DNA from 3 places in the Pseudarthrobacter sp. NKDBFgelt genome. Region 1 is predicted to be linked to each of the others. Evidence: predicted binding sites of a transcription regulator. Region 1 holds the regulator's gene; each other region holds the start of a gene.
What was found. Region 1 encodes HrcA, which represses chaperone genes, less so after heat shock. Its sites were predicted from a motif close to TTNGCACTCGNNNNNNNCGAGTGCNAA; they were not measured.

Region 1 (9,781 bases):
ACGGCGGGTCGGGTCAGGATGATGCGGCTGACCTCTTTTTGCTGCAGTGCCTGGACGGCCTTTGCCATTGCGAGGTAGGTCTTGCCTGTGCCTGCGGGACCGATGCCGAAAATCACCGTGTTGGTGTCGATGGAGTCAACGTAGGTCTTCTGGTTCAGCGTCTTTGGGCGGATGGTTTTTCCGCGGCTGGACAGGATGTCGTGGGTCAGGACGTCCACGGGGTTCTGCAGGGACTGGGTACGCAAGAGCGCCACAAGCTGCTGCAGCACCGCCGGGCTGATCACCGTACCGCGGGCTACCAGCCCGCGGACCTCGTGGAGGAGGCGCATGATGCGGGGTACGTCGCTGGCAGGCCCAGTGATGGAGAGCTCGTTGCCGCGGACGTGGAAGTTGACGGCCGGAAACTGTTCCTCGATGTACCGCAGTGCTTCATCGTGGCTGCCGAGGGACTGCACCATCTGGTCGGAGTTGTCGAAAAGGACTACCTCGGTACGGCTGCCGGGGAGGGAATGGGGAAATTCCCCCGCAGCGCCTTCTCCCGCGTTGAGCCGGCGCTTGCCATTCGCTGATTCAGTCATAGTGATGGCCCGCAGGCCCGTGATCCCCTCAAAGTACCGGACAATTCCCGCTGCTGGCGGCCGGCGACAGTGCACTTGGACGATGGACCGGTTGCGCCTTGACCAGCGATTCCCCCATCTTACGCCAGGACAGCGTCAACCTCTGAAAGGGGAAGGGCCGGGACGGCTCGGGAAACACGCGGCAACGCCGCCGGTTCCGCCATTAGGTATCAACTTCATATCGGCCTCATATCGTTCCCGTTGCAGTTCCGCCCGGAGGCCCGTATCCGGCCTTTCCGCTCTGGGCCCTGTGCCATGCTGGAAATCCAGCCACTGCTGGATCCGCCGCCTGGGGAGCGGCCCGCCATTCATGAAAGGACAGGCAACAAACGTGCCGGAATCTGCTGCGCCCCGCAGGGCAGGACGACGTGGCGGCATTGTGCGCCCTGGCGTCCTTGCAGTGGTTCTGATGGCGGCTCCGCTCCTGACGGGCTGCCTGGCCGAGCCCGATCCCTCGCCCACCACCGTCCTGGGCTCCGGCCCTGCCGCCGCCGGCACGGCGCCTTCCACGAGCGCGCCGCTCGAAACCACGCAGTCGTCCAACAAAGCGCCGGTCTACTGGATCGGCCGGAGCAACAGCAGCATCTTCCTTTACCGGGAATTCAGGGATGTGCCTGAACAGGAGAACCCTGTGACTCGGGCCCTGCGGGCCATGATGTCGGACAAGCCCCTGGACCCGGATTTCTTCACCCCCTGGCAGAATCCCGGCAAGCTGGCCACGTCCATCTCCGGCAAGGACGTCATCACAGTGGATGTGTCCGAAGACGCCTTCAACAGCAACCTCGACGCCGACATGGCCGGCCGCGCTGTCCAGCAGCTTGTGTACACGGCCACCGCCGCTGCGGCCAGTTCAGGGCTTATCGATTCCGGGCAGCAGATCCGCGTGCGGATCCTGGTGGACGGGCACACGGACTACGTTGCTTTCGGCCATATCCAGCTGGGTGACCTCATGACGAGGGCCGCCGGCATGGTGGCGCCTGTCTGGATCATTGATCCACAGGAGAACACTGAGGCTGCCGCCGGGAGCGTCAAGATCACCGGCCGCAGCACCCTTCCCGGGGGCAAGCTCCGCTGGCAGATCCTGCGGGCGGAGGAGGACGGCACCAAGGTCCCGTTCCTGACTGGGGAAACGACGGCAGCCGCCGAGCCGGGCCAGGCAGGACTGTTTACGCTTGCCCTCACGCTGCCTGCCGGAGACTACGAGTTGAAGGTGGCCCAGGCCGGTACCGGCGATCAGCCGGACCAGAATGAGGACTCGCGGGCCTTCAACGTCCGGTAGTTACCAGTTGAGCCAGGCCGCGTCATTCAGGGCGAGGGTGCGGTCCAGCGGCCCAGGACATCGCTGGCAAGCACGACGGCGGCCGGTCCGGCGGTTGATGAGCGCAGGACATGGTGCCCCAGCAGGGCGGTGACGGCGCCCTTTCCGCAGAGCCTGGTGACTTCCCTGGGGCTGATGCCGCCTTCCGGTCCAACGATCAGCAGCACCTCGCGCGGTTCCGTTCCGTCCGCTTCCCGCCGGGATTCCAGTACGGTGCGCAGGGGGCGCACGGCGTCCTCATGGAGGATGACCGCCAGCCCCGCGGCCTCCACGAGGGCGGCCAGCGCGGCAGTGTCGACGGCGGGCCGCACCTCGGGGACCCACGCGCGGCGCGCCTGCTTGGCTGCCGCCGTCACCACCGACTGCCACTTCGCGTGGGCCTTCGCGGCGCGGTCGCCCTTCCACCGCACGATGGACCGTTCGGACTGCCAGGGTATAACGGCGTCGATCCCGAGTTCAGTGGCCGTTTCAATGGCGAGTTCATCCCTGTCGCCCTTGGCCAGGGCCTGCACCAGCACCAGCCTCGTGGCCGGCCGCTCCTCAACAGCAACGGAGGCGCACTCCACTTCGAGGCCTGCGGGTGACGCCGCAAGCACCCGTCCGCTCATCCGCGTCCCGGCGCCGTCAACGATGTCGACGGGCTCACCCGGGGCGAGGCGCTTGACGGTGACGGCGTGCCGCGCCTCGGTCCCTTCGAGGACAAAGGCCAGCCCCGCCGTCATGTGGTCAAGGGACCCGGGCGGAGTGAAAAAGACAGGGTTGCTCACTGCTACAGGTTACCGAGCCTGTCCCGGAGCTTGGCGAACATGCCGCCGCTGGCTGCAAGCTTGCCCTCGGTGATCTGCTCACCGCGCATCTTGGCCAGCTGCCGCAGGAGCTCTTCCTGGGCAGCATCAAGCTTGGCGGGCGTCTCCACCTGGAGGTGGACCTTGAGGTCGCCGCGGCCGTAACCGCGCAGGTGGGTCACTCCTAGTCCACGAAGAGTGATGATCTCACCGGACTGGGTCCCGGGCTTGACGTCGATTTCCTGTGGCCCGTCGAACGTTTCCAGGCTCACTTCGGTGCCCAGGGCAGCCGCCGTCATCGGGATGTGCAACGTGGCGTGGAGATCGTCGTTGTCGCGCACATAAGTGGCGTCGTTGTTCACCCGGATCTCAACATACAGGTCACCGGAAGGTCCGCCTGCCGGGCCTGCCTCGCCCTGGCCGGAAAGCTGGATCCGCGTTCCGGTGGCTACGCCGGCGGGGACCTTGATGGTCAGCGAACGGCGGCTCCGGATGCGCCCCTGGCCGCTGCACTCGTTGCACGGATCCTTGATGACCGTGCCGAAGCCCTCGCAGGTTCCGCACGGCGCTGCGGTCATGACCTGTCCCAGGATGGAACGGACGGCGCGCTGGACCTGGCCGCTGCCGCCGCAGATGTCGCAGCGTTCAGGATGGCTGCCGGGCTGGCAGCAGGAACCCTCGCAGGTTGGGCACGTGACGGCGGTGTCCACGTCGAGCTTCTTGTTCACACCGAACACAGCGTCGCGGAGTTCGATCCGGACGCTGATGAGGGCGTCCTGCCCGCGCCGCACGCGGGAGGCCGGTCCGGTGGAACCTCCGGCACCAAAGAAGGTGTCGAAAATGTCCTGGAAGGCGAATCCCTGGCCGGCGTATCCGCCGCCGCCGAAGCCGTTGTCCGTCCCGTTTTCATTGCCCGTGGTGTCGTAGACCCGGCGTTTCTGCGGATCCGACAGGACTTCGTAGGCGTGGGTCACGGCCTTGAAGCGGTCCGACGCGTCCTCACCCGGGTTGACGTCCGGGTGCAGGGTGCGTGCCAGCTTGCGGTAGGCCTTCTTGATCTCTTCTCCCGTGGCCTCCGGTGAGACTCCAAGGACGTCGTAGTGGCTGCTCAAAGTTCGTATCTCTTCCTTGTTGTACTGCCTGCAGTTGGACTGCTGGAAATGCTGTGGGTATCCGGTGGCCCGGGCTGGACCTCAGGGGCCCAAAATCCGGGAAAGGTAGCGGGCAACAGCCCTGACGGCGGCCATGGTGGTGGGGTAGTCCATCCGTGTTGGTCCCAGGATGCCGATCTTTGCTGCACTGTCCGGGCCATAGCCGGTGGCCACAACAGATGCCTCGGCAAGTCCGTCGTAGGGAATCTCGCGGCCGATGCTGACAGCCATCCCGCGGTGGTCCTGAGCCATTTCGCTCAGCAGTCTGAGCATGACCACCTGCTCCTCAAGGGCTTCCAGCACCGGGCCGATGCTGAGCGGGAAGTCCACGTTGGACCTCGCCAGGTTGGCGGTGCCCGCCATGACCATGCGTTCCTCGCGGCTGCTCTGCGCCAGGGCTTCCAAGCCAATAGCGAGGGCCTGGGCGGCCTGCCTTTGCCCCGGGGCGGCTGTGGCCACCACGGCGGGCAGGGACTGGGCGAGCTGGCTCAGCGGAGTTCCGGCCAGCGATCCGAGGAACCGGGCCCTGAGGCCTGCCAGGGCGTCGTCCCCCAGGTCCTGGCCGACGTCGATAACGCGCTGCTCCACCTTGCCGCTGTTGGCGATCAACACCACCAGCACCTTCCGCGGAGCGAGGAGGACGAATTCAATATGCCGAACCAGGGCCCTGCTTAAGTGCGGGTACTGGACCACGGCAACCTGGTTGGTCAGCTGGGACAATAACCGGACGGTTCGGTCCAGGACATCGTCCAGGTCATCCGATCCTTCCAGGAGGGACTGGATGGCGCGGCGTTCCGCCGGGGAGAGCGGCTTGACGGCTGAGATCTGGTCCACGAAGAGGCGGTATCCCTTGTCCGTGGGGATCCGCCCGGCGCTGGTGTGCGGAGCCGTGATCAGGCCCTCTTCCTCCAGGGCCGCCATGTCATTCCTGATGGTAGCGCTGGACACACCGAGATGATGGCGCTCCACCAGTGCTTTGGACCCCACAGGTTCGCGGGAATGGACGTAGTCCTCCACGATGGCACGGAGTACTTCAAGTTTGCGTGGCTCGCTCACACTCCACCTCCATCCAGGGTTTGGGGCGACCGCGCCGCCCGCGCTGCGCTACCCATCGTTTAGCACTCGACATGCCCAAGTGCTAACAGTCTATTATGCCTCTCCCCGTTGCTAGCATTGGTACCGCTCCGGGCGAAATTCCGGACCTGTGATCGAGCGCTAGGCGGAGTGAACCATGCAGTACCAGAACTGGGGCCCCCAGGACATGTCCGCTCCGTCAAAGGCTCAACTGCCTGAAGTTCCTGTTGAACGGGGAATGGTACTGGAGGATGTCCAGTCCGGCTGGGTGGGCGCCGTGACCCGCGTGGAGAAATCCGGGGGCATGCATGTGGTGGCTCTTGAAGACAGGCGGGGCAAATCAAGGTCTTTCCGCCTGGGCTTCGGCTTCCTCCTCGAAGGCCAGGCCATTAAGCTCCTTCCCCCGGTGCCGCGGCAAGCCCCCGCCGCCACAGGGAGGACAGCATCAGGTTCGGTCCGGGTGGCCGGCCAGCGTGCGCAGGTCGCCAAGGCCAGTCGGATCTGGGTGGAGGGAAAGCACGACGCCGAACTGGTGGAAAAGGTCTGGGGAGACGACCTGCGGGTGGAAGGCATCGTCGTCGAACCCCTCCACGGCATCGACGACCTTGCCGCGGCGGTGGCCGAGTTCAGGCCCGGACCGGGCCGGCGCCTGGGAGTTTTGGTGGACCATCTGGTGCCCGACTCCAAGGAATCCCGCATTGCGGACGCCGTCATGGCCTCCCCGGGGGCGGCCGGGAACGTGCTGATCGTAGGCCACCCCTATGTGGACGTCTGGCAGGCGATCCGCCCGGCCGTCTTGGGCATCGAAAAATGGCCCGTGGTGCCGCGCGGGCAGGACTGGAAAACCGGCATCCTCGCCGCGTTCGGCTGGCCCCATGCCACCAAGGAAGACATCGGGCTCGGGTGGCAGAAGCTGCTGGGTGCGGTCCGCACCTACGCGGACCTGGAAGCCTCCCTGCTGGGGAGGGTGGAGGAAGTCATTGACTTCCTGACAGTGCCCTGACAGGCACCCCGTGCCTCTGTGCCTGTGAGCCCCAGGGCAGCTTCCGCGCCTCCAGCCAGTATTCTTGGTACTGCGGAACCTGCGATATTCGCAGCCCGGCACAACCGATATGCATTCTTAGCCAGCACCATTGCACTTTTAGAAGGAACAGACTGTGGCAGAAAACGCACGCGATCACAGGGACACCCAGGGCGGCCAGGGCCGTTCGGAATACCATGGCGTTCCGGCGAATGCGCTGCCCCTGACAGCCAGCGAAGACCGGCAGTGGGCCACCATGGCCCACTTCGGCGGAATCCTGGGCTGCGTTCCGGCCCTGCTGATCTACCTGATCTTCCGGGACCGGGGCCCTTTCACCGCGCAGGAGTCCAAGGAAGCGCTGAACTTCAGCCTGCCGCCCACCATCGCCGCTGTGGTGGCGAACATCCTGGTGTTCGTTCCGGTGGTCGGCAACATCTTTGCCGTGATTGCCACCCTCATCTGGATTGCCCTGACCTGCTTCTCCGTGGCAGCCGGCATCCATGTCAACAAGGGACAGCCGCACCGCTACCAGTACAACCTTCGCTGGATTAAGTAGTCCCCGCAGGCTCCCAGCACTCGCAAGCTCGTGCCGGGGCCCTCGCCTGCGTGGGCCCACCGCCGGCGCCCAGCACCCGCAAGCTCGTGCCGGGGCCCTCGCCTGCGTGGGCCCACCACAGGCTCCCAGCACTCGCACCTGCTAGTCCGGCAGGACCCTGCGGACCACTGCGTCAGCCAGCAGCCTGCCCTTCAGCGTGAGGACCAGCCGGCCCGCAAAAGCGGCGGCAGGGTCCACCAGTTCTTCCGCGATCAGCCCGGCGACCTCGTGCCGTCCTGCGGCGCCGAGCGAGGCAATCTCGAGGCCCGAGTGGAGGCGGACCTCGAGCATCACCCGCTCCATATTCCGGGTTTCCACATCCAGGGTTTCCCTCCCTGCTGCCGGTGACACTCCCTGTGCCAGGCGTCCGGCGTAGGCAGTGGGGTGTTTGACGTTCCACCAGCGGACACCGCCCACATGAGAGTGCGCCCCCGGTCCGATCCCCCACCAGTCGTCGCCCCGCCAGTAGGCGAGGTTGTGGCGGCAGGCCTGTCCGGGCGTGCGGGCCCAGTTGCTGACCTCGTACCAGCCCAGGCCTGCCTTGCTGATCAGTTCATCGGCGAGCTCGTACTTGTCGGCGTGGTCGTCGTCGTCGATCCCCGGCACTTCACCACGGCGGATCTGGGCGGCGAGCTTGGTCCCGTCCTCGATGATCAGCGCGTAGGCGCTGATGTGGTCCGGCTGGTAGGACAGCGCTGTCTCGAGGGAGTACCGCCAATCGTCCAGGGACTCCCCCGGCGTGCCGTAGATGAGGTCGAGGCTGACGGCCAGTCCGGCGTCCCGGGCCCACTGCACCACCTGCGGCACGCGGCTGGGCGTGTGGGTCCGGTCCAGGACCTTGAGGACGTGGGGTACGGCGGACTGCATGCCGAACGAAATCCGGGTGAAGCCCGCATCCTTCAGGATGGCAAGGGACTCCGGGGTGACGGAGTCCGGGTTCGCCTCCGTGGTGACCTCGGCACCCGCCTCGATCCCCCACTGGTCGATGGCGCGCCCCAGGATCAGGGCCAGGTCCTCCGCTGGGAGCAGGGTTGGCGTGCCGCCCCCGAAGAACACCGTGCTGAGCGGCCGCGCGGGAAGGCCTGATTCCGTGAGGACGCTGGCCGCCAGGGACACTTCCGAGGCCGCGGTGGCGGCATAGGCGTCCTGGGAGGCGCCGCCGCCGAGCTCCGTGGCGGTATAGGTGTTGAAATCGCAGTACCCGCAGCGGACGGCGCAGAACGGGATGTGGACATAGAGCCCGAAGGCCCGGTCCGCCGCACCATCGGCTGCCTGGGGAGGCAGCAGACCGTCCGGCGGCGCCGGGTCGCCAAGGGGAAGAACGCTAGGCACTGCAGGGTCCTCCTGCGGTGCCGGCCGCTGTAACCACTACTTCCTGGCCTTGTCCTTGGATTCGTCGGTGGTGAGCGCGGCGATGAAGGCTTCCTGGGGAACCTCGACGCGGCCCACCATCTTCATGCGCTTTTTGCCTTCCTTCTGCTTTTCCAGCAGTTTGCGCTTACGGGAGATGTCACCGCCGTAGCACTTGGCCAGGACGTCCTTGCGGATGGCGCGGATGCTTTCCCGCGCGATGATCCTGGAGCCGATGGCCGCCTGGATGGGCACCTCGAACTGCTGGCGGGGAATGAGCTCACGCAGTTTGGTGGTCATCATGACGCCGTACGCGTAGGCCTTGTCCCGGTGGGTGATGGCGGAGAAGGCATCCACCTGTTCGCCCTGGAGCATAATGTCCACCTTGACAAGGTCGGCCACCTGGTCGCCGTCGGCCTTCCAGTCCAGGGAACCGTAGCCGCGGGTCTTGGACTTCAGGATGTCGAAGAAGTCGAACACGATCTCGGCCAGCGGCAGGCGGTACCGGATTTCAACCCGGTCCTCGGACAGGTAGTCCATGCCGCCCATCACGCCGCGGCGGCTCTGGCAGAGCTCCATGATGGCTCCGACGAATTCATTCGGCGCCAGGATGGTGGCGGCCACCATGGGCTCGCGGACCTCGGAGATCTTGCCGGAGGGGTATTCGCTGGGGTTGGTCACGTGGACCACCTTCTTGTCCTCCAGCGTGACCTCGTATTCCACGTTGGGAGCGGTGGAAATCAGGTCCAGGTTGTACTCGCGTTCCAGCCGCTCGCGCGTGATTTCAAGGTGGAGCAGGCCCAGGAAGCCAACGCGGAACCCGAAGCCCAGGGCTGCGGACGTTTCGGGCTCGTAGACCAGGGCGGCGTCGTTGAGCATCAGCTTCTCCAGCGCATCGCGCAGCACCGGGTAGTCCGTGCCGTCCAGCGGATACAGGCCGGAGAAGACCATGGGCTTGGCATCCGCGTAGCCGGGGAGCGAGTCAGCGGCAGGCTTGGCAAGGTTGGTGACGGTGTCGCCCACCTTGGACAGGCGGACGTCCTTCACACCCGTGATGAGGTAGCCCACTTCGCCCACACCCAGGCCCTTGGAGGGTGTGGGTTCCGGGGAGCTCACCCCGATCTCGAGGAGTTCGTGGGTGGCCCGGGTGGACATCATCTGGATGCGTTCGCGGGGGTGCAGCATGCCGTCCACTACCCGGACGTAGGTGACCACGCCGCGGTAAGTGTCATACACCGAGTCGAAGATCATGGCGCGCGCAGGGGCATTGGCGTCGCCCTGGGGAGCCGGCAGATCGCGGACGATCTTGTCCAGCAGCGCCTCCACCCCCATGCCGGTCTTGCCCGAAACGCGCAGGACGTCCTCCGGGTCTCCGCCGATCAGGCTGGCCAGCTCGGCCGCGTACTTCTCCGGCTGCGCTGCCGGGAGGTCGATCTTGTTCAGGACCGGGATGATCGTGAGGTTGTTTTCCATCGCCAGGTAGAGGTTGGCGAGGGTCTGGGCCTCGATGCCCTGGGCAGCGTCCACCAGGAGGATCGCCCCTTCACACGCTGCGAGAGAGCGGGAAACCTCATAGGTGAAGTCAACGTGTCCGGGCGTATCGATCATGTTCAGCGCGTAGCTGGTGCCGTCGAGTTCCCACGGCATGCGGACCGCCTGGGACTTGATGGTGATGCCGCGTTCGCGCTCGATGTCCATCCGGTCCAGGTACTGGGCTTTCATGTCACGGGACTGGACCACGCCGGTGAACTGCAGCATCCGGTCGGCCAGGGTGGACTTACCGTGGTCAATGTGGGCGATGATACAGAAATTCCGAATAATGGCCGGATCTGTCGCGGCGGGCACCGGTGCGGTGCGGGCCATGGGAGAC
Region 2 (11,981 bases), on a different contig from region 1:
GGTTGTTGGTCCCGTGGGGCCAACCGCCGGCACGCCAGCAGTCGTCATTCACGTACCAGGCCCAGCCGGCCGGACCAGGGTTTCCCAAGGCCGAACCGTCAGCCGCTGCAGTAATCGTCACCGGTCCATCCTGCCAGACCGGCACGACAAACCGGAGTCCGCCCCGGACCGTTGCCCGGAAAGCGGTTACCGAAAGTACTTGACGCGGGGAGAGCCGGGCAGGCACAATCGCTGTATTGAAACGAGAAAGCGCTTTCTCACCTGGTCCCCAACACGCACCGCGCGGCGGCAGCCAACGAAAAGCGCCCTCAGCACCAGGAAGGCACATCAATGACGATCCCAAACCTCAGCCGGAGGAAGTTCCAGCTCGGCGCCGCCGCCGTTGCACTCTCCCTCCTCGCCACAGGCTGTGGCACCTCTTCAGGCTCTGAGAGCAATGAGGAAGTAACCCTCCGGTTTGCCTGGTGGGGCAACGAGTACCTCAACGCCCAGACCGAGAAGGTTATCGACGCCTTCGAGGCGGAACACCCGAACATCAAGATTGAATCCGAGCCGGGCGAGTGGGGCAGCTACTGGGACAAACTGGCCACCAAGACAGCCGCCAACGATGCGCCGGACGTGATCCAGATGGACCAGAAGTACATCGCGGAATACGGCGGGCGCGGGGCGCTCCTTGACCTGTCCAAGCAGGGCGGTATCGATACCTCCAAACTGGACCAGGAAGCCTTGGTGTCGGGCCAGTATGACGGCGCCCAGTACGGACTCAGCACCGGCCAGAACGCCTATGTCATCATGGCCAACACCAAGGTCTTCGAAGCAGCCAATGTTCCCGTGCCGGATGACACCACGTGGACGTGGGAGGAATTCATGGCAACAGCCTCGAAGATCAGTGCCGCCGGGGACGGCAAGAACTACGGTGCCGCCTACGGAAGCAATGAAGCCGACCTGATCATCTGGCTGCGCCAGCACGGGGAGAACCTGTACTCGCAGGACGGCAAGCTCGATTTCGATACCGCCACGGCCGCGTCCTTCTGGGAACGGCTGAAGGAACAGCGCGACTCCAAGGCAAGTCCGCCGGCCACGGTGGCCACGGAGGACTCCGGCGCCGGACTCGAGGAGAGCCTCTTCGGCACCAACAGGGTAGGGATGGCGTGGTGGTGGACCAACCAGCTCGGGTCCCTGGAGTCCACCACCGGGAGCAGCATCAAGATGCTCCGGGCACCCAGCGTCGACGGTTCGTCGGCTGAGAACGGGATGTACTACAAGCCCACCATGTTCTGGTCGGCTTCCTCACGTTCCAAGCACCCGGAAGCCGCTTCCACCTTCATCAACTACCTGGCCAACAGCCCGGAGGCCGGGGCCATCCTGATGACGGACCGCGGCGTGCCCACCAACACGGACATCGTTGAGAGCATTACGCCGTCCCTCAAGCCTGCCGACACCACGGTGGTGGGCTTCCTGAAGGACATCGCACCCGATATCAAAGATGCGCCGCCTGTTCCGCCGGTGGGGGCGGGCAGCGTGCAGAACGTCATCAAGCGCTACACCGATGAGGTGCTCTATGACCGCCTCACGCCCCAGGCGGCCGCTGACGCGTTCAAGAAGGAAGTTGAAGGAATGCTGGCCAGCGCCAGGTAGTAACATCCTGCGGTAAAACACGAATGTGGCCCCCTCCGGAGAGGGGGCCACATTCGTGTTTAGCGGGACAGGTCCCGGCAGGAGTGGCTAGAAGCCGCCCATTCCGCCCATGCCACCCATGTCGTCGCCGCCGGCCGGAGCAGCGTTCTTCTCCGGCTTGTCAGCAACAACTGCCTCGGTGGTGAGGAAGAGGCCGGCGATGGAAGCCGCGTTCTGCAGGGCAGAGCGGGTCACCTTGACGGGGTCGTTGACGCCGGCAGCCAGCAGGTCGACATACTCGCCGGTGGCTGCGTTCAGGCCGTGGCCGGCGGGCAGGCCGCGGACCTTGTCCACCACGACGCCGGGCTCGAGGCCTGCGTTGAAGGCGATCTGCTTCAGCGGGGCGTCGATGGCAACGCGGACGATGTTCGCACCGGTTGCTTCGTCGCCGGACAGTTGCAGGTTGGCGAAGGCCTTGGCGCCGGCCTGGATGAGGGCTACGCCGCCACCGGCGACGATGCCTTCCTCGACGGCAGCCTTGGCGTTGCGCACGGCGTCTTCGATGCGGTGCTTGCGCTCCTTGAGCTCAACTTCCGTTGCGGCACCGGCCTTGATGACTGCAACGCCGCCGGCCAGCTTGGCCAGGCGCTCCTGCAGCTTCTCGCGGTCGTAGTCGGAGTCAGAGTTTTCGATCTCGGCGCGGATCTGGGAAACGCGGCCGGCGATCTGGTCGGCGTCGCCGGCACCCTCGACGATGGTGGTCTCGTCCTTGGTGACAACAACCTTGCGTGCCTGGCCCAGGAGTTCCAGGCCGGCGTTTTCCAGCTTCAGGCCGACTTCCTCGGAGATGACCTGGCCGCCGGTGAGGACGGCGATGTCGGCAAGCTGTGCCTTGCGGCGGTCGCCGAAGCCCGGAGCCTTCACGGCGACGGACTTGAAGGTGCCGCGGATCTTGTTGACGATCAGGGTGGCCAGGGCCTCGCCCTCGATGTCCTCAGCGATGATCAGCAGCGGCTTGTTGGACTGCATGACCTTTTCCAGGACAGCAACCAGTTCCTTGACGTTGGAGATCTTGGAGTTGACGATCAGGATGTACGGATCCTCGAGGACCGTTTCCTGGCGCTCAGCGTCGGTAACGAAGTAGGCGGAGATGTAGCCCTTGTCGAAGCGCATGCCTTCGGTGAGCTCAAGCTCCAGGCCGAAGGTGTTGGACTCCTCGACCGTGATGACGCCTTCCTTGCCCACCTTGTCCAGGGCTTCGGCGATGAGTGCACCGATTTCCTCGTCACCGGCGGAGATGGACGCCGTGGCGGCGATCTCTTCCTTGGTTTCGATCTCCTTGGCGGAGTTCAGAAGTTCGGCGGTGACGGCCTCAACGGCCTTCTCGATGCCGCGCTTGAGGGACAGCGGGTCGGCGCCGGCAGCAACGTTGCGCAGGCCTTCCTTCACCAGTGCCTGTGCCAGCACGGTTGCTGTCGTGGTGCCGTCGCCGGCGACGTCGTCCGTCTTCTTGGCAACTTCCTTGACCAGCTCGGCGCCGATCTTTTCGTAAGGATCGTCCAGCTCGATCTCCTTGGCGATGGAAACACCATCGTTGGTGATCGTGGGGGCGCCCCACTTCTTTTCGAGGACGACGTTGCGTCCACGCGGGCCGAGGGTGACCTTAACGGCGTCGGCGAGGATGTTCAGGCCCCGCTCAAGGCCGCGGCGTGCCTCTTCATCAAATGCAATGATCTTGGCCATAACGGCAGTAGTCCTTTCGGGACAGTCGTTAAGAATGAACCTTCGCTGCAGTGCCCGCGACGGACAACCCGTTGCCGGCGGCCTCTGTATGCCTTCGGGTGTGGGTCTCACTCCAGTTAGGTGTTTCTTCGCTCTTCGACCGATGCCGGCGCCGCCGGCCGGAGCCACGCTTTGCTTAGCAGTCGGTACGTCAGAGTGCTAACTCAATAATTAGCACTCCCCACGTGAGAGTGCAAGCGAATAACCGGCGGAAAGCACCCTGGCCGCCACGTCTTCGCCGAGGGCGATCAGCCGGCGGCGCGGCCTGCCGTTTCGACGCCGGTGGCCGCCGGAATGTTGTCGGCGCCATATGTGAACACCGTGAAGGCGGCCGAGGTGATGTCACCGTTGGCATCGAAGGCGATGGGGCCCGATTCGCCGTCGTAATTGATGTCCGCACCGGAGGCCTTGCCTGCCAGGCAGTCTTTGTAGCTGGGGCAGGGCGCCGTTCCAGCCGGGCCGGTTCCGTCAGCAGTCCCGCCTGATACCGCGATCAGTGTTGCGGCGATTGAACGCCCGGAATCGTCCTCAGCCCTGGCCGCTGCCAGCGCGGCAAGGGTCACGGCGTCGTATGTCTCCGCCGCGAAGGACACATCTTTCAGGGCCGGATCGATGCCCAGCAGCCTTTCCTGGAACCCTGCCGAGGGAAGCTGCCCCGGGACGACCGCACGTGCACCGTCCAGGGCCTTGGATCCCAGCCGGGAGCCGTACCGGCTGAAGGCGCCGTCGCTCAGGATAAGCCTTGAGCCTGCGAGGGCGGCGTTGTTGAGCTCGGCCAGGGCGCCCTGTGCGCCGTCACGGGCCACCAGGATGACGGCGTCGGGTTGCGCCTCGCGGATTGCGGCAGCCGCAGATCCAGCTTCACCCGGCGTGAAGCCCACCGCTGACAACACGTCCAGGCCCGCCTGTTCAGCGGACGCTGAGACGGCCGCGGAGACATCGCTGCCGTAGGAGCCTTCCTGGTACACCACGGAGATGGTTGCGGCGCCGGCATCCTTGGCGAGCTTGGCCAGCACGGGTCCCTGCGCGACGTCGGCGGCGGCCGTCCGGAAGTAGTATCCGCCGCTGGCAATGCTGCTGAGCCCGGCCGCGGTGTTGGCAGGCGAAATCAGTGGCGTCCGCGCCCTGGAGAGGATGTCGACGGCTGCGAAGGCGTGGCTGGAGTCGGTGGGGCCAATGACCACATCCGCTTTGGCCTGGACCAGGGACTGCGCCTGGGACGCTGTGTCCTGGCCTGTTTCAACGGGGAGAAGTTCCACCGGCCGGCCCTTGTGCCCGCCGGCAGCGTTGATTTCCTTGACCGCGAGCTTGGCGGCAGCCAGTTGGGGACCGTTCAGGAAGCTGTTGGCACCGGTGTTGTCCAGGATGAGGCCGACCCGCAGCGTGCCGTCACCTGAGGCCTCCGCCGGTTCCGTGCGCGCGTTTCCGGTCACCCCGGAGCAGCCGGTGAGGGCGAGCGTGCCGCAGAGGGCTGCGGCGAACAACGGACGGATGGGTGTAGCGGAGGAAAACGGGTGCTTCACTCGGCCGGCCGGACGCTTTCGGCCTGCGGGCCTTTCTCGCCTTCGCCAACTTCGAGTTCCACGCGCTGGCCCTCGTCCAGTGCGCGGTAGCCCTCGCCCTGGATGGCGGACCAGTGGACAAAAACGTCGTCCCCGGAGCCGTCAACGGTGATGAAGCCGTAGCCTTTTTCCGCGTTGAACCATTTGACGGTTCCTCGTGCCATGATGACCACTCTTTCCGTTAGGTCCGGGATGCTGCGCCGGTGCCGCCGTGGCTCGAAGCCCGGAATTCACTCTAGCCAATGCTCGCCGGCAGCGCCGGGGCACAGCATGGCCGGCCGCAAACGTTATTCAGGCGTGACCCCCGGCCTTCACCTGCGCGCATGTGGCGTGAGGCGCCCTGTTGGGGACCCCGGCCTACCGGTATCCGGGGCCGAGCACCACCACCAGGGGAACCTGGAATTCGGTGCTCTCCACTACGGTGGGGACTCCCAGGAGTTCCGCGAGGGCCTGCGCGTTGGCCTCCTGCGCCGCTCCCGCGTAGAAGATGATGGAACCCTGCTGGGGCGCCCCTGCCCAGTTGCCTACCGGGCCCAGGGTCCACCCGTCCGACTGCACGGTTCCGCCCACCCGGCTGGCCAGCCCGGCAGTTCCGGCAGCGTTGTAGACCGCCACCTCCTGGGCCTTGTCCACTGTTGCGGCCGGAGCAGTGCTCTGGGGGCTGGACGGGGTACCGTTCCCCGCGGTGCCGGCCGGTTCGGGGGAAGACGACGGCTCAGGCTCGGTGGAGGGGACGCCGGCGGTCTCCGGCGTAGCGGACGGAGACGATCCGGTTTCGGCCAGCGGCGCTGCTTCCAGGCTCGACGACGCCTGGGTTGCCGGACCGTCGAATCCGAGCTTGGGCAGGATCAGGAAGGAAACCACGCCGATGGCCAGCGCAACAATCCCCGCAGTCAGGATGGGCCAAAGACGGACCCGTGCCGGAGCGGAGGCTGTGCGGTGTACACCTTGTCGCGACGCGGTCTCCGGGACCTTGTCGAATTCATCGCGGGCGTATTTGGTCATGGGAAAGAGACATCCTTGTGTGTAGCTGCTGAGGACTCAGCGTGAGCGTCTTATGCGTCGGACCCCAGGCGGCGTGCAGTGCGTGCACGGTGACGCGACGTACGTAGTCTACGCAATCTCTTGACCAGCATGGGGTCGTGCGCCAGGGCATCCTCGGTGTCGATCAGGGCGTTGAGGAGCTGGTAATAGTGGGTGGCGGACAGATCGAACAGTTCCCGGATGGCCTGTTCCTTGGCGCCGGCATACTTCCACCACTGCCGCTCCAGTGCGAGCATCTGCTGGTCCCGCTCGCTCAGCGGCGACTCCCGCAGCGTGAAATCCGCCAGCAGGGTGTTCCGTTGTGCCTGCGCCGGCAGGTGCTCCCGAGCTGGCTCCGCCACGGCGCACTCTCCTTAGCTGGTTACGTAAATGTCTGACCCCCATGCTACGGACGAACAACACCATTGTCATTTGCGCATAGCCCTGCCGCGCACGCCGAACGGTACAGCCGGCGCCTCCAGCCGCCTGCAAGAATGGACTGATGTTTGAATCGGACGCCTTGTTTGAGCTGGAGCAGGAACCGGCAGGCAGCACCGGCTTCGCCGGTCTGGCGCAGCTGCCGCTGGCGGAGCTGATGGCGCCCGACTGGGCCGCCGCACTCTCGGACGTGGACGCGGAACTTCGCGCCGTTCTTCGCTTCGCGGCCGGCGAGGTGGCGGCCGGGCACCAGGTCCTGCCGGCGCCGTCGAACGTCCTGCGGACCTTCCGCCAGCCCCTCGCGGAAGTGAAAGTGCTGGTTGTGGGACAGGACCCCTACCCCACGCCGGGACACGCCGTCGGACTGTCCTTTGCCGTTGACCCGCACGTCCGGCCCATTCCCAGGAGCCTCGCGAACATCTACCGGGAGCTGGAGGCTGACCTGGGAATCCCGCCGAGGGTGCATGGGGACCTCTCCGCGTGGGCCGGGCAGGGGGTGCTGCTGCTGAACCGCGTAATGACGGTACGGGCGGGATCTGCGGGATCCCACCGGAGGAAGGGCTGGGAAGAAATTACGACGGCGGCCGTCGAGGCGCTGGGCGCGCGGCGGGCACCGGACGGGTCGCCCTTGCCGCTGGTCGCGGTTTTGTGGGGAAAGGACGCCGAGAGCGTGCGCGCGCTGCTGCCCGGGGTCCCGGCAGTGTCCAGCGCGCACCCCAGCCCCTTGTCCGCTTCACGGGGTTTCTTTGGTTCCCGCCCGTTCAGCCGTGTCAACGAGCTCCTGCGTGAGCAGGGGGCCGCGGACGTAACCTGGGAGCTTCCGGCGGTGCCCTAGCTTAGGCTTGCCTTATGAGCATTGTTCCCGCCTCCACCAGCGCCAGCAAGAAAAGCCGCCCCCAGGTCAACCTCACGGTGGTGCGCCGGGAACAGCTGGCGCCGCAGATGGTCCGGATTGTCGCGGGCGGTGACGGTTTCGCCGATTTCGTCAACAACGGCTTTGTTGACCGCTACGTCAAGATCGTATTTCCGCAGCCGGGTGTCCAGTACCCCTCACCCCTCGATCTGTGGAGCATCCGGGAGACCATGCCTCGGGAACAATGGCCGTTCACGCGCACATACACCCTTCGCTGGGTGGATACCGCGGCCCGGGAACTTGCCATCGACTTTGTGGTCCACGGCGATGAGGGGCTGGCTGGGCCGTGGGCGGCCAGGGCCCAGCCGGGCGACACCCTGACTTTCACCGGCCCGGGCGGAGCGTACAACCCGAATCCCGAAGCTGACTGGTACCTGTTCGCCGGAGACGAGGCCGCCCTGCCCGCCATCGCCGCCTGCATTGAATCCCTGCCTGCGGAAGCGGCCGGCGTCGCGTTCCTCGAGGTCGATTCCGACGCCGACATCCAGCCGATTGCCGCCCCGGCCGGGCTGGAACTGCGCTGGCTCTTCCGCCACGGTGTCCCCGCCGGCGAAAGCAACCTCCTGGTCCAGGCCGTCGCGGACGCTGACTGGCCTGCCGGGAGGGTGGACGTTTTTGCCCACGGCGAGCGGGGGTACATGAAGGCGCTCCGGGATCTCCTTTTCGTCCAGCGCGGACTGGAACGCAAGCAGGTGTCCCTGTCCGGCTACTGGGCCAAGGGCCGCGTTGAGGACGTTTTCCAAGCGGAGAAGAAGTTGCCCGTAGGACAGATCTAGGCAGCCAGGCCAGGTCAGCGGCGGCGGGCCCGCCGGCGCTCGTTGCTGGCCAGGCTGCGGGTCAGTGGCCTCGCCAGGGTATCCCCCAGCACGATCCCCCCGGCAGTTCCCAGGACGATGGCACCGGCGTTGAGCATCCCGCCGGCGCCGAGCAGGATCTCGGCCTCCTCGATGGTCAGTACGTACATGGAGCGGAAAATGGTGAGGCCGGGCAGCAGGATCAGTGCCGCCGGTACCGCCACCACCAGCTGGGGTGCTCCCATCCGCAAGGCGACCACCCGGGCCAGCAGGCCGATCACCACGGCGGCCAGGGCCGGCGAGAACCGGTCACCAATGCCCAGCAGGCCGCCGCCCAGCAGGACCAGGTACCCCGCGACCCCCACGGCCGCGGTGGGAAGCAGGAGCTGCCAGGTGGTCTGCTCGGTCACCCCGATGGCCATCACCGCCACGGCAACAAGGATCACCAGCACCCACAAGTCGTAGGCGGGCGGGAAGGTCTGCGTCACGTCGATGGCCTGCATGCTGGTCAGCTGGCCCACCACGAAAGCTACGGCGATGCCTGCCACCAGCGCGCCAAAGGTCAGCAGGGTGGAAAGGAACCGCCCCGCGGCGGTCACGGGGAAGCCGTTGATGGCGTCCTGCACGGAGGAGACCAGCCGTCCTGTGGGCAGGAGCAGGAGGATTCCGCCCACCACCACGATCGCCGGCGAGGTGGTCAGCCCAAACTGCCATAAGAGCAATGCCAGCAGGGTCACGGCGAAGGAGCAGCTGGCGGTGGTGAAGAAGTCCGGCACGCGCCAGCGGCCCAGCTGGCGGGCCAGCAGGCTCACGCCGATGTTCACGGCGAACGCTATGACGGAGGACACTGGGCCGCCGCCCAGCACCGCAACGAACGCGGCGGCAAATACCCCGAACGCCGCCGTCACCATCCAGCGGGGGAACGGCTTGGGACTGGTAATTGCCTCATCCAGCCGGCGGATCGCCTCGTCGCGCCCCACTCCCCCGGCAACGATGTCCGTCACCAGCTGGTGGACCTTCGCCAGGCCCGCATAGTTGTTGGTCCAGGACCGCACCACCCGCAGCAGCGCAATGGGGGTCTGGTCCTTCGGGGCGTAGTTGATGCCCACCGACTGGTTGGTGATGTCCACTTCGATGTTCTTCAGGCCAAGCGCCGCCGTGACGGCAATGATGCTGGTTTCAACCTCGAGGGCTCCCGCACCGTAGCGGAACATGGTTTCGGCCAGGTGCAGCGCGAAATCCAGGGTTTTCCGGGCGGACGTGTCCACACCGCCCACCTGGATCATGGGGTTCGCATAGGGGCTCCCGGTGAGCCTGTCCACGATGCTCATGGGAGCCGTAGGCGGGTTCTCGCCCTGGACCAGGCGCCGCAGCATCCTTTTCGCCGCAGCATTCTGCCGCAGCTGGGAGGGGGTCAGCGGCTCGGTTTTGGGCAGGCCGTCCGTGCGCGGCGTTGCCTTCGGTGATGGCGTTGCCTTCGGTGATCCGCCGCCGGGATAGTCAGGCCGGTCGGTCATGGGTCCCTCCTCCCGTTGTAATGGTGTGCAGCGTGGCTGCGGAGCGCGTCAGGCGGAGCGCCGCAGGGGCAGTTTGGCCAGCAGGAGGCGGGCGGCGCCCGCTGCCGCGCGGGCAAGCTTGTTGGCGCGGAACACTGCCGGGCGGAGAGGCATCACAAAGTCGCCCACGAGCTGGACCACTTCGCCGCCGAAGCCCTTCTTGAACTCGTAGCCCCCGTGGCCTTCCTCGTCCTGGCCGGAGATGCCGAACGTACCGTAGAAGTTGTACCGCGGGTAACCCTTTTCAAGGGCGTGGAGCATCATCCCCCAGTACAGCGACGTGGCGCCGTTGAAGTAGATGTAGTCCTGCACGGTGCCGCCGATGACGCAGACCACTTCGTCGCCGTAGCAGACGAAGTGGATGGCGGCCACCGTGGCAACGCCAACCGAATCCGGAAAACGTTCGATGTCCTTGAGGCTTCGCTCGTAGCTGTCCACCAGGTCCTGGACCACTTTGAGCCGGTTGGCCTTCTTCTTGCTGCCGGTCTCCTCCACGTCGCGGCGGAGTTCTGCCGCGGTTTCCGATTCCGCGGCCAGCCGCTCCGTAATGGATTTCCGGTAGGCGGGAATGTCAATCTTGGCCATCATGAGCTTGGTGAACTCGGCCGACGTGGTGCGGAGCAGCTGTTCATAGTAGGCGCGTTCGCGGTAGACAAAACCCTTTTCGTCGCCGGCCCGGCTCAGGGCGCCGTAGAACTCATCAAGGGTCTCCAGCGTTGCCTGTTCCAGGAAAACACCGTTCTTTTCCGCTTTGCGGATGGCCTTCCGGGTGCGGTAGCTGGTGCCCATGATCAGTTCCTCCGCGTCCTGGATGCCTTCCAGGCTCTTGATGAACATCCAGTTCACGTTCACGAAGTTCATGTCCAGCCCCTGGTGCTGGAACCCCAGCCCGCCGAGCTGGTCCACCAGCGGCCTGTTGTCCTCCACTTCGGGGTGTTCCGCGCCGTCGGCATCGCGGGCGATGTACCTGAGGTTCGGGGAGATCCGCAGCTCGGCGGCTTTCCGCTCCGCTGCACGTTTGCGGAGGAGTTCGACGACGGCGCGCACCAGTTCAGGGTCCGTGTAGTCCATCAGGGGGCCCTTGGCGCATTCGCACACCGTGTAGCCGAGGCGCGTGGTGGTGTAGTTCAGTTTGCCGGCCGCCACCAGTTCACCGTCGCGGCGCACTCCGAAGAGTTCAACCTGCTGTCCCCGGGCGCGCTGGAACCGGGCGAAGTCGAGGGACTGGAGGAAGCTGTTCTGTGGGTGCTTCAGTGCGAACTGCTCGAATTCGGCATCGCTGAGCATGGCGAACTCCAGGTCGGCGGCGGAGATTGCAGTCAAGGGGTTACCTTCTTCACGAATGGGGGCTGGCATAGGCAGGATGTGGGCAGGCCGGCGGCGGGGTGGCTGAGAAGTCAGCTGCGGCCCCGCCTTCCGGGTCAGTAGAACTGCTGGCCGGTGCGGGCAGTTTCGATCCGGCGGAACACCTTCTCCGCTCCCTTAACCCAGAGCCGGTGCTTGAGGGGCGAGAGAACGTAGTCGTGGCACCCGACAAAATCGGTGACAGTCTTGGTGAAGCTGGTCTTGAACATGCCCATCCCGTAGAGATTGTGGCTCTTGTCCTTGATCCGTGAGGCTGGCGGGGTGCCGCAGAAGTCGTATTCCGTGCAGCCCAGTTCCTGCATGCGCCGGATGGCAGCCCACTGGACGAGGTGCGAATCGCCGTACTGCGTGCGGTTCTGGGTGGAGCCGCCGTCCTTGTAGGTGGCTTTGGCACCATAGTTGATGACGAAGGCTCCCACACTGGGTTTTCCGTCCTCATAGGTGAAGAAGAAGTTGCCCTGGCCCCGGTTGCAGAATTCGTCCCAGAACGCAGCGTAATACTCGTAGCTGCGCAAGGGCATGGAGCCCTTGGCGCTGACGGTGTCCGCCATCAGGCCATAAAGGGCCCGGTAGGTTTCCGGACCGTGTTCCTTGCGGACCACTTCGCAGCCTTCCCGCTGGGCCCGTCGGATGGCGTTACGTGCCCGGGAGGAGATGGCCTTGAACACCGCTTCTTCGGGGCCGGAGATATCCAGCAGCGCAGTGGAGTCGTTGGACTGGATGTTGGGCGCCTTGACCAGGCCCGCCCCCCTCAGGTGTGCCTGGGCCTCCTCCGAGTCCACGATGTCCGGCTCGATCTTGATGGTGAAGACGTTGAGCTTCCGGCCGCGCACCAAAGCTGCGCAGGCCTCCAGGGCCGCTTTGAGGTCCGCCGCCGCTTCCAGGTCGGGGCCCTTGATGAGGTACCAGAGCCGGCCCAGCACAGGGAAGC
Region 3 (6,437 bases), on a different contig from region 1:
AGGCTGAGGCGGCCATCGAGTCCGAAGTCAGCCACATGGACGCCCTGCTGCTCGGCCGGAAGACCTACGACATCTTCGCGGGCTACTGGCCACACCAGTCCGGGGACATCGGCGGGACGCTCAACCGGGTGCCCAAGTTCGTCGTCTCGAGCAGCCTGGCGGATCCCGCTTGGGCAGGCACGTCGGTGCTGCCGGATGCCACGGCCGCGGGCAGGCTCCGCGACGGGTACGGGCAGGTGCACATGTTCGGCAGCGGCGTTCTCATCCGTTCGCTGCTCGCAGCAAACGTGCTCGACCGCCTCCATCTCTGGCTCTATCCGGTGGTCCTCGGCCAGGGCAAGCGCCTCTTCGACGCAGGGACCGTCCCCGCCTCCTACCGCCTGGCGGAGCCGGCCCGCAGCTTCCCGAAGGGGGCGGTGTCGCTGGTCTACGAGCGCGCGGGCGACGTGGAGACGCAGAACATGCCGGGAACCTAGTCTCCGCCGTTCCCCCAAGGCGCAAAAAACCGGTCCAGCGGATGCTGGACCGGTTTCTTGTGGTGGCAGGCTGGGCCCACGCCGGCGAGGGACCCAAGTCGAGCGAAGCGAGACTTGGGAGCCGGTGGGGATTAGTGGCTGTGGCCTGCGTGCTCGTCCTCTTCGGCCGGCTTCTCCACCACGAGGGTCTCGGTGGTGAGAACCAGGGCAGCGATGGAGGCCGCGTTGCGGAGGGCCGCACGGGTGACCTTGACGGGGTCGATGACACCGGCAGCGATCAGGTCCTCGTACTCGCCTGACTTGGCGTTGAAGCCGTTGTTCGTTTCCAGGTCGGCAACCTTGGACGTCACAACGTAGCCGTCGAAGCCCGCGTTCTGGGCGATCCAGCGCAGCGGCTGGACCAGGGCGCGGCGGACGATGCCCACGGCAGCGGCGGCGTCGCCTTCGAGTGCCTTGACGGAGGGGTCCTCATCCAGTGCCTTCAGGGCGTGGATCAGGGCGGAACCGCCGCCGGCAACGATGCCTTCTTCAAGGGCAGCGCGGGTGGAGGACACAGCGTCCTCGATGCGGTGCTTCTTTTCCTTGAGCTCAACCTCGGTGGCGGCGCCAACCTTGATGACACCAATGCCGCCGGCCAGCTTGGCCAGGCGCTCCTGGAGCTTTTCACGGTCCCAGTCGGAATCGGTGCGGGTCAGCTCGGCGCGGAGCTGGGCTACGCGTGCTGCCACGTCTTCGGCCGAACCTGCGCCGTCAACGATGGTGGTGTTGTCCTTGGTGACCGTGATGCGGCGGGCGGTGCCCAGCACCTCAAGGCCAACAGTGTCCAGGCTCAGGCCCAGTTCCGGGGAAACAACCTGTGCACCGGTGAGGGTGGCAATGTCCTGCAGCATGGCCTTGCGGCGGTCGCCGAAGCCCGGAGCCTTGACGGCAACAACGTTCAGGGTGCCGCGGATGCGGTTGACGATCAGCGTGGACAAAGCCTCGCCGTCAACGTCTTCGGCGATGATGAAGAGCGGCTTGGAGCTCTGCAGCGCCTTCTCCAGCAGCGGCAGGAATTCCTGGATGTTGGAGATCTTGCCCTGGTTGATCAGGATGAGGGCGTCCTCAAGGACTGCTTCCTGGCGTTCCGCGTCGGTGACGAAGTACGGGGACAGGTAGCCCTTGTCGAACTGCATGCCCTCGGTCAGGACCAGTTCGGTCTGCGTGGTGGAGGATTCCTCGATGGTGATCACACCATCCTTGCCAACCTTGCCGAAGGCCTCGGCGAGAAGTTCGCCAACCTCGTCGCTCTGGGCGGAAATCGCTGCAACGTTGGCCACCTGGGTGCCTTCAACGGGGCGGGCGTTCTCGAGCAGGCGGGCGGCGACGGCTTCAACGGAAACCTCGATGCCGCGCTTGATCTGGCCGGGGGCGGCGCCTGCCGCTACGTTGCGCAGGCCTTCCTTGACCAGCGCCTGCGCCAGGACGGTTGCGGTGGTGGTGCCGTCACCGGCAACATCGTTGGTCTTGGTGGCTACTTCCTTGGCCAGCTGCGCGCCAAGGTTCTCGTAGGGGTCGTCAAGTTCCACTTCGCGGGCGATGGTGACGCCGTCGTTCGTGATAGTGGGAGCGCCCCACTTCTTGTCCAGGACGACGTTGCGGCCGCGGGGGCCGAGCGTCACCTTGACGGTGTTGGCGAGCTTATCGATGCCGGCTTCAAGAGACCGGCGGGCAGCGTCGTTAAACGCAAGCTGCTTTGCCATGGTTTTGTCCTTTCAAGACAGAACCCCGCGCAGCTGACCAGCAGAGAGCATGACCAGCGGCACGGGGATCCGGAGAGTTACTTTACGACGATCGCCAGGACGTCGCGGGCGGAGAGCACGAGGTACTCGGTGCCGCCGGTCTTGACTTCGGTTCCGCCGTACTTGGAGTAGATGACGACGTCGCCAACGGCTACGTCGACGGGAACGCGGTTGCCGTCTTCGAAGCGGCCGGGGCCTACTGCAACAACTTCGCCTTCCTGCGGCTTCTCCTGTGCGGAGTCCGGGATCACCAGGCCGGAAGCCGTGGTCTGCTCGGCTTCGAGCGGGCGGACAACAATACGATCCTCAAGAGGCTTAATAGAGACCGACACTCGGACCTCTCCTTCTTCGTCAGCAAATTCGTGGACTGGAAAGCTTTCCGCCGTGGCTGGCAAACCGTCGTCGCGGTGCCGGCAGCAGCCTGGCTGGCAGCTCTTCATGTATTAGCACCCTCCTAGGGAGAGTGCTAATACAGACTGTATGCAAGGGTTAGCACTCGGTCAAGGCGAGTGCCAGAGTTTCGTCGTGGGCGGAACATGGGGACGTGTAGATTTGCCGGGTGCGAGCCGCCGTTTACCTGATTCTTGCCACCCTCTTCTGGGCGGGCAACTTTGTTGTAGGACAGGCTGCCATGGAGACCATGCAGCCGCTGCAGCTAACGTTCTGGCGGTGGGCCCTGGCCGCTGTGCCGTTGCTGGTCCTGGCGCAGCTGGTGGAAAAACCGGACTGGCGCGCCGTGCTGAGCCATTGGCCGGTGCTCCTGCTTCTGAGCTGCCTGGGCATGAGCGCCTACACCCTGCTGCTGTACAGCGCGCTGGGGCACACCTCGGCCCTGAACGCTTCGCTGGTGACCGCAGCGAACCCCGCCCTGATCACGGTCCTGGCCGTGGTCCTGCTCCGGGACAGGCCGCGCCCGCTGGGTTGGGCAGGGATTGCCCTGGGCCTCTGCGGAGTCCTGCTGGTGCTCACCGGAGGCGACCTGCAGCGGCTGCTGACCTTCTCGATCAATGCCGGTGAGCTGCTGATCGTCGCGGCCATCACCGTGTGGGGCTTCTACACGATCACGGCCCGCAGGCTGTCCGTCCCGGCGATCACGTCCACCGCGGTTCAGGTGGCCATGGCGGCTGTTGTCCTGGTCCCCTTTGCAATGGCCACGGGGGCCGGGCTTCCAGCCACGGCCTCCGAAAGCTGGTCGCTGGCCTACATCGTCCTCTTCCCCTCGCTGGGTTCCTACCTGCTGTGGAACCTGGCGCTCAAACGCACCACCGCTGCAAACGCCGGGAACTACCTCAACCTCATCGCCGTGTTTACCGCCATCATCACGGTCGTCCTGGGCCAGCCCATCACGGTCCCCCAGGTCATGGGCGGCATCCTGGTTATTTCAGGGGTCCTGCTGACCAGTACCGGCGGCACAGCACCTCAGCGGCCCAGGTCCTCAAAGTCGACGTCCTCTCCGCCGTCGCCCTCTCCGGCCGAGTTCCGCCCGCGGTAAAGCAGCACCGCGGCAGCCGCGGCCACCATGAGCGATACAACCAGGAAGAAGATGCTGCCCGCGCGGGCTCCGGCGTACAGCCCGCGGATGTCCTGGGCCTCCTGCGTGTCGTCCTGGATGCTGCTGCCGCCCACCGAATAGACGGTGGCGTTGAAGGCATCCAGGAAGAAGATGATCACCAGAAGCGCGATACACACCACGGCAACCACGGCGCTGGCAATCAGTGCCGGGCGGGCGAACCGCGCCAGGCCCCCGGGGTGGTGCTGGCGGGACTGCGGGGTACCTGCACTGTCTTTCATGGCTTCAACACTATCGGCCCGCCGGCATGCCGCTCCTCCACTAGGCTGGAACCCATGGCTCAAGCTCCCCAGGACCAGATTGCACCACTGCTCACCCCGGAAGGCTGGGAGCTTCTGGCGTCCCTGGGCCCTTACCAGGAGGAGAAATCCTTCGAGCTGAACTCGGCCCTCCGCAAGGCCGGCCACTCCCCTGAACTGGTCTCCGCCGTCCTGACCCAGTCCAGGCTCCGCACCAGGGCGGCCGCAAAGTTCGGCGAGTTTGCCCGGAGCATGCTGTTCACCCAGGCCGGACTGGAACAGGCAACCCGGCTCAACGTTGCCGCACGCCACGCGCAGCGGTTCGCGGAGGCCGGAATCAGCCACGTTGCAGACCTGGGCTGCGGGCTGGCCGCGGACTCCCTGGCGCTGGCTTCCATGGACATCAACGTCACCGCCGTGGAGATGGACGAGACCACGGCAGCCTGCGCCACCGTCAACCTGATCCCGTTCCCCAACGCCACCGTGGTCCATGCGGACGCCACGGCAGTGCCGCTGGACGGGGTCGACGGCGTCTGGCTGGACCCGGCGCGCCGTGTCACTTCCACGTCGGGCACCAAGCGGATCTGGGACCCCGAGGCTTTTTCCCCGCCCTTGTCCTTCGTTGAGGACCTGGCGGCCTCCGGCCTGGCCGTGGGGGTCAAGATGGGGCCGGGCATGCCGCACGATTCCGTTCCGGCAAGCTGCGAAGCGCAGTGGGTCTCCGTGGCCGGGGATGTGACGGAGGTGGCCCTGTGGTTCAACGCAGTGCGCCGGCCGGGAGTCCGCCGGGCAGCGCTGGTGCTCGGCGCCCAGGGTGCCGCTGAGCTGACCAGCGGAGAAGAGTTCGGCGCCGGTCCCACGGCTCCGGTGGGCCCGGTGGAAGGCTACCTCTACGAACCGGACGGTGCGGTGATCCGTGCAGGGCTGGTGGCGGACGTGGCGCTGCAGCTGGGCGGACACCTGGTGGATGAGCACATCGCTTATGTGTGCGCGCCGGAACTGGTGGATACGCCGTTTGCGCGCGCCTACAAGGTCCTGGAGGTGATGCCCTACAACGTCAAGGCGCTCAAGGCCTGGGTGAAGGACAACGGCATCGGCGTGCTGGACATCAAGAAGCGCGGCACCGCCGTCACGCCCGAGGAACTCCGCAAGCAACTGCTCCCAAGCGGGAAGAACACGGGCGGGAAGAACGCAGCCGGCAAGAAAGCCGGAACCAAAACAGCCACCCTGGTCCTGACCCGCATCGGGGAGGACCGGGTGGCCATTGTGGTGGAGCCGGCGCAGGGCACTGCTCGCGAAGAAACTGCTACTGGGCCCGCATGAACTCCTCGGCAGCGCGCACCTGCTCAGCGGTGGGCCTCACGCCGGTGTAGAGGACAAACTGTTCCAGGGCCTGGATGGTGGCAACCTCCGCACCGGTGATGACCGGCTTTCCCGCGGCCCGTGCGGCCTTGATCAGCGGGGTTTCGGCCGGCAGCGCCACGACGTCGAAAACCACCCGGGCGGCGTCGATGGCCTCCTGCGGGAAGGCGAGCGCGTCGGCTTCCGCCCCGCCTGCCATCCCTCCTGCCATACCGATGGGGGTGACGTTAATGATCAAGTCCGCCGTCCCGCCGTCGAGCGCTTCCTGCCACCTGAAGCCGTACTGGTCCGCCAGCGCCCGCCCGGCCACCTCGTTCCGGGCGATGACCGTGACGTCCGTGAAGCCGGCGTCGCGGAGCGCCGCGACGGTGGCCTTGGCCATGCCGCCCGCTCCCTGGACCAAGACCGAATAGCTGGTGGGCACCTTGTTGGTGGACAGGAGCTGCTCGATGGCGGTGTAGTCGGTGTTGTAGGCCTTCAACTGCCCGTCCGTGTTCACAATGGTGTTGACGGAGTCGATGGCCTTGGCTGAGGGATCCATCTCGTCCACCAGCGCAATCACATCCTCCTTGTACGGCATGGAGATGGCACAGCCGCGGATGCCCAGGCCGCGGACGCCCGCGATGGCCTGTTCGAGGTTCGTGGGGGCGAACGCCTTGTAAATCCAGTTGAGGTTCAGCTGCTCGTACAGGTGGTTGTGGAAGCGGGTCCCGTTGTTGCTGGGCCGCGCCGAGAGCGAGATGCAGAGGGTCATGTCTTTATTGAGAATGGGCACCTGACCATTAAACGGGATACCCAAGTAGGTAGCGCTAAGTGTCGTTTTGAGGGTTCAAAACGACACTTAGCGCTACTTGGTTGGGATCAGGGGCAGCCGGTTCCCGCCGGGAAGTTTCCGACGGCGGCCGGCAGCTTACCCGGTGCGGCCGCCTTCCCTGCCAGGACAGCGGCGAGGGCATCGAAGGCGCCGTCACTCCGCCCATAAAGGGCCACCTTCACCGGCGCCGTCGAG

Region 2: the regulator HrcA is predicted to act here: its motif matches at 3,536-3,562, upstream of groL (chaperonin GroEL).
Region 3: the regulator HrcA is predicted to act here: its motif matches at 2,747-2,773, upstream of groES (co-chaperone GroES).

What each region holds. Positions count from the first base shown of each region.
Region 1 covers NZ_JBJURL010000008.1:72,117-81,897, forward strand. Annotated here, with positions in the region: gene ACKAE7_RS03790 (PhoH family protein) at 1-578, opposite strand, end outside; gene ACKAE7_RS03795 (GerMN domain-containing protein) at 1,027-1,896, shown strand; gene ACKAE7_RS03800 (16S rRNA (uracil(1498)-N(3))-methyltransferase) at 1,923-2,702, opposite strand; gene dnaJ (molecular chaperone DnaJ) at 2,705-3,832, opposite strand; gene hrcA (heat-inducible transcriptional repressor HrcA) at 3,914-4,927, opposite strand; gene ACKAE7_RS03815 (DUF3097 domain-containing protein) at 5,103-5,948, shown strand; gene ACKAE7_RS03820 (DUF4870 domain-containing protein) at 6,103-6,522, shown strand; gene hemW (radical SAM family heme chaperone HemW) at 6,664-7,893, opposite strand; gene lepA (translation elongation factor 4) at 7,930-9,781, opposite strand, start outside.
Region 2 covers NZ_JBJURL010000031.1:33,571-45,551, forward strand. Annotated here, with positions in the region: gene ACKAE7_RS10305 (RNase H family protein) at 1-121, opposite strand, end outside; gene ACKAE7_RS10310 (ABC transporter substrate-binding protein) at 331-1,638, shown strand; gene groL (chaperonin GroEL) at 1,726-3,360, opposite strand; gene ACKAE7_RS10320 (ABC transporter substrate-binding protein) at 3,648-4,922, opposite strand; gene ACKAE7_RS10325 (cold-shock protein) at 4,919-5,125, opposite strand; gene ACKAE7_RS10330 (LytR C-terminal domain-containing protein) at 5,319-5,966, opposite strand; gene ACKAE7_RS10335 (DUF3263 domain-containing protein) at 6,017-6,346, opposite strand; gene ACKAE7_RS10340 (uracil-DNA glycosylase) at 6,487-7,257, shown strand; gene ACKAE7_RS10345 (siderophore-interacting protein) at 7,272-8,111, shown strand; gene ACKAE7_RS10350 (threonine/serine exporter family protein) at 8,126-9,646, opposite strand; gene ACKAE7_RS10355 (peptidoglycan bridge formation glycyltransferase FemA/FemB family protein) at 9,695-10,972, opposite strand; gene ACKAE7_RS10360 (peptidoglycan bridge formation glycyltransferase FemA/FemB family protein) at 11,107-11,981, opposite strand, start outside.
Region 3 covers NZ_JBJURL010000123.1:108-6,544, reverse strand. Annotated here, with positions in the region: gene ACKAE7_RS20075 (dihydrofolate reductase family protein) at 1-476, shown strand, start outside; gene groL (chaperonin GroEL) at 608-2,218, opposite strand; gene groES (co-chaperone GroES) at 2,296-2,589, opposite strand; gene ACKAE7_RS20060 (DMT family transporter) at 2,817-3,749, shown strand; gene ACKAE7_RS20055 (hypothetical protein) at 3,677-4,048, opposite strand; gene ACKAE7_RS20050 (THUMP-like domain-containing protein) at 4,103-5,389, shown strand; gene ACKAE7_RS20045 (shikimate 5-dehydrogenase) at 5,373-6,182, opposite strand; partial or broken gene ACKAE7_RS20040 (beta-N-acetylhexosaminidase) at 6,290-6,437, opposite strand, start outside.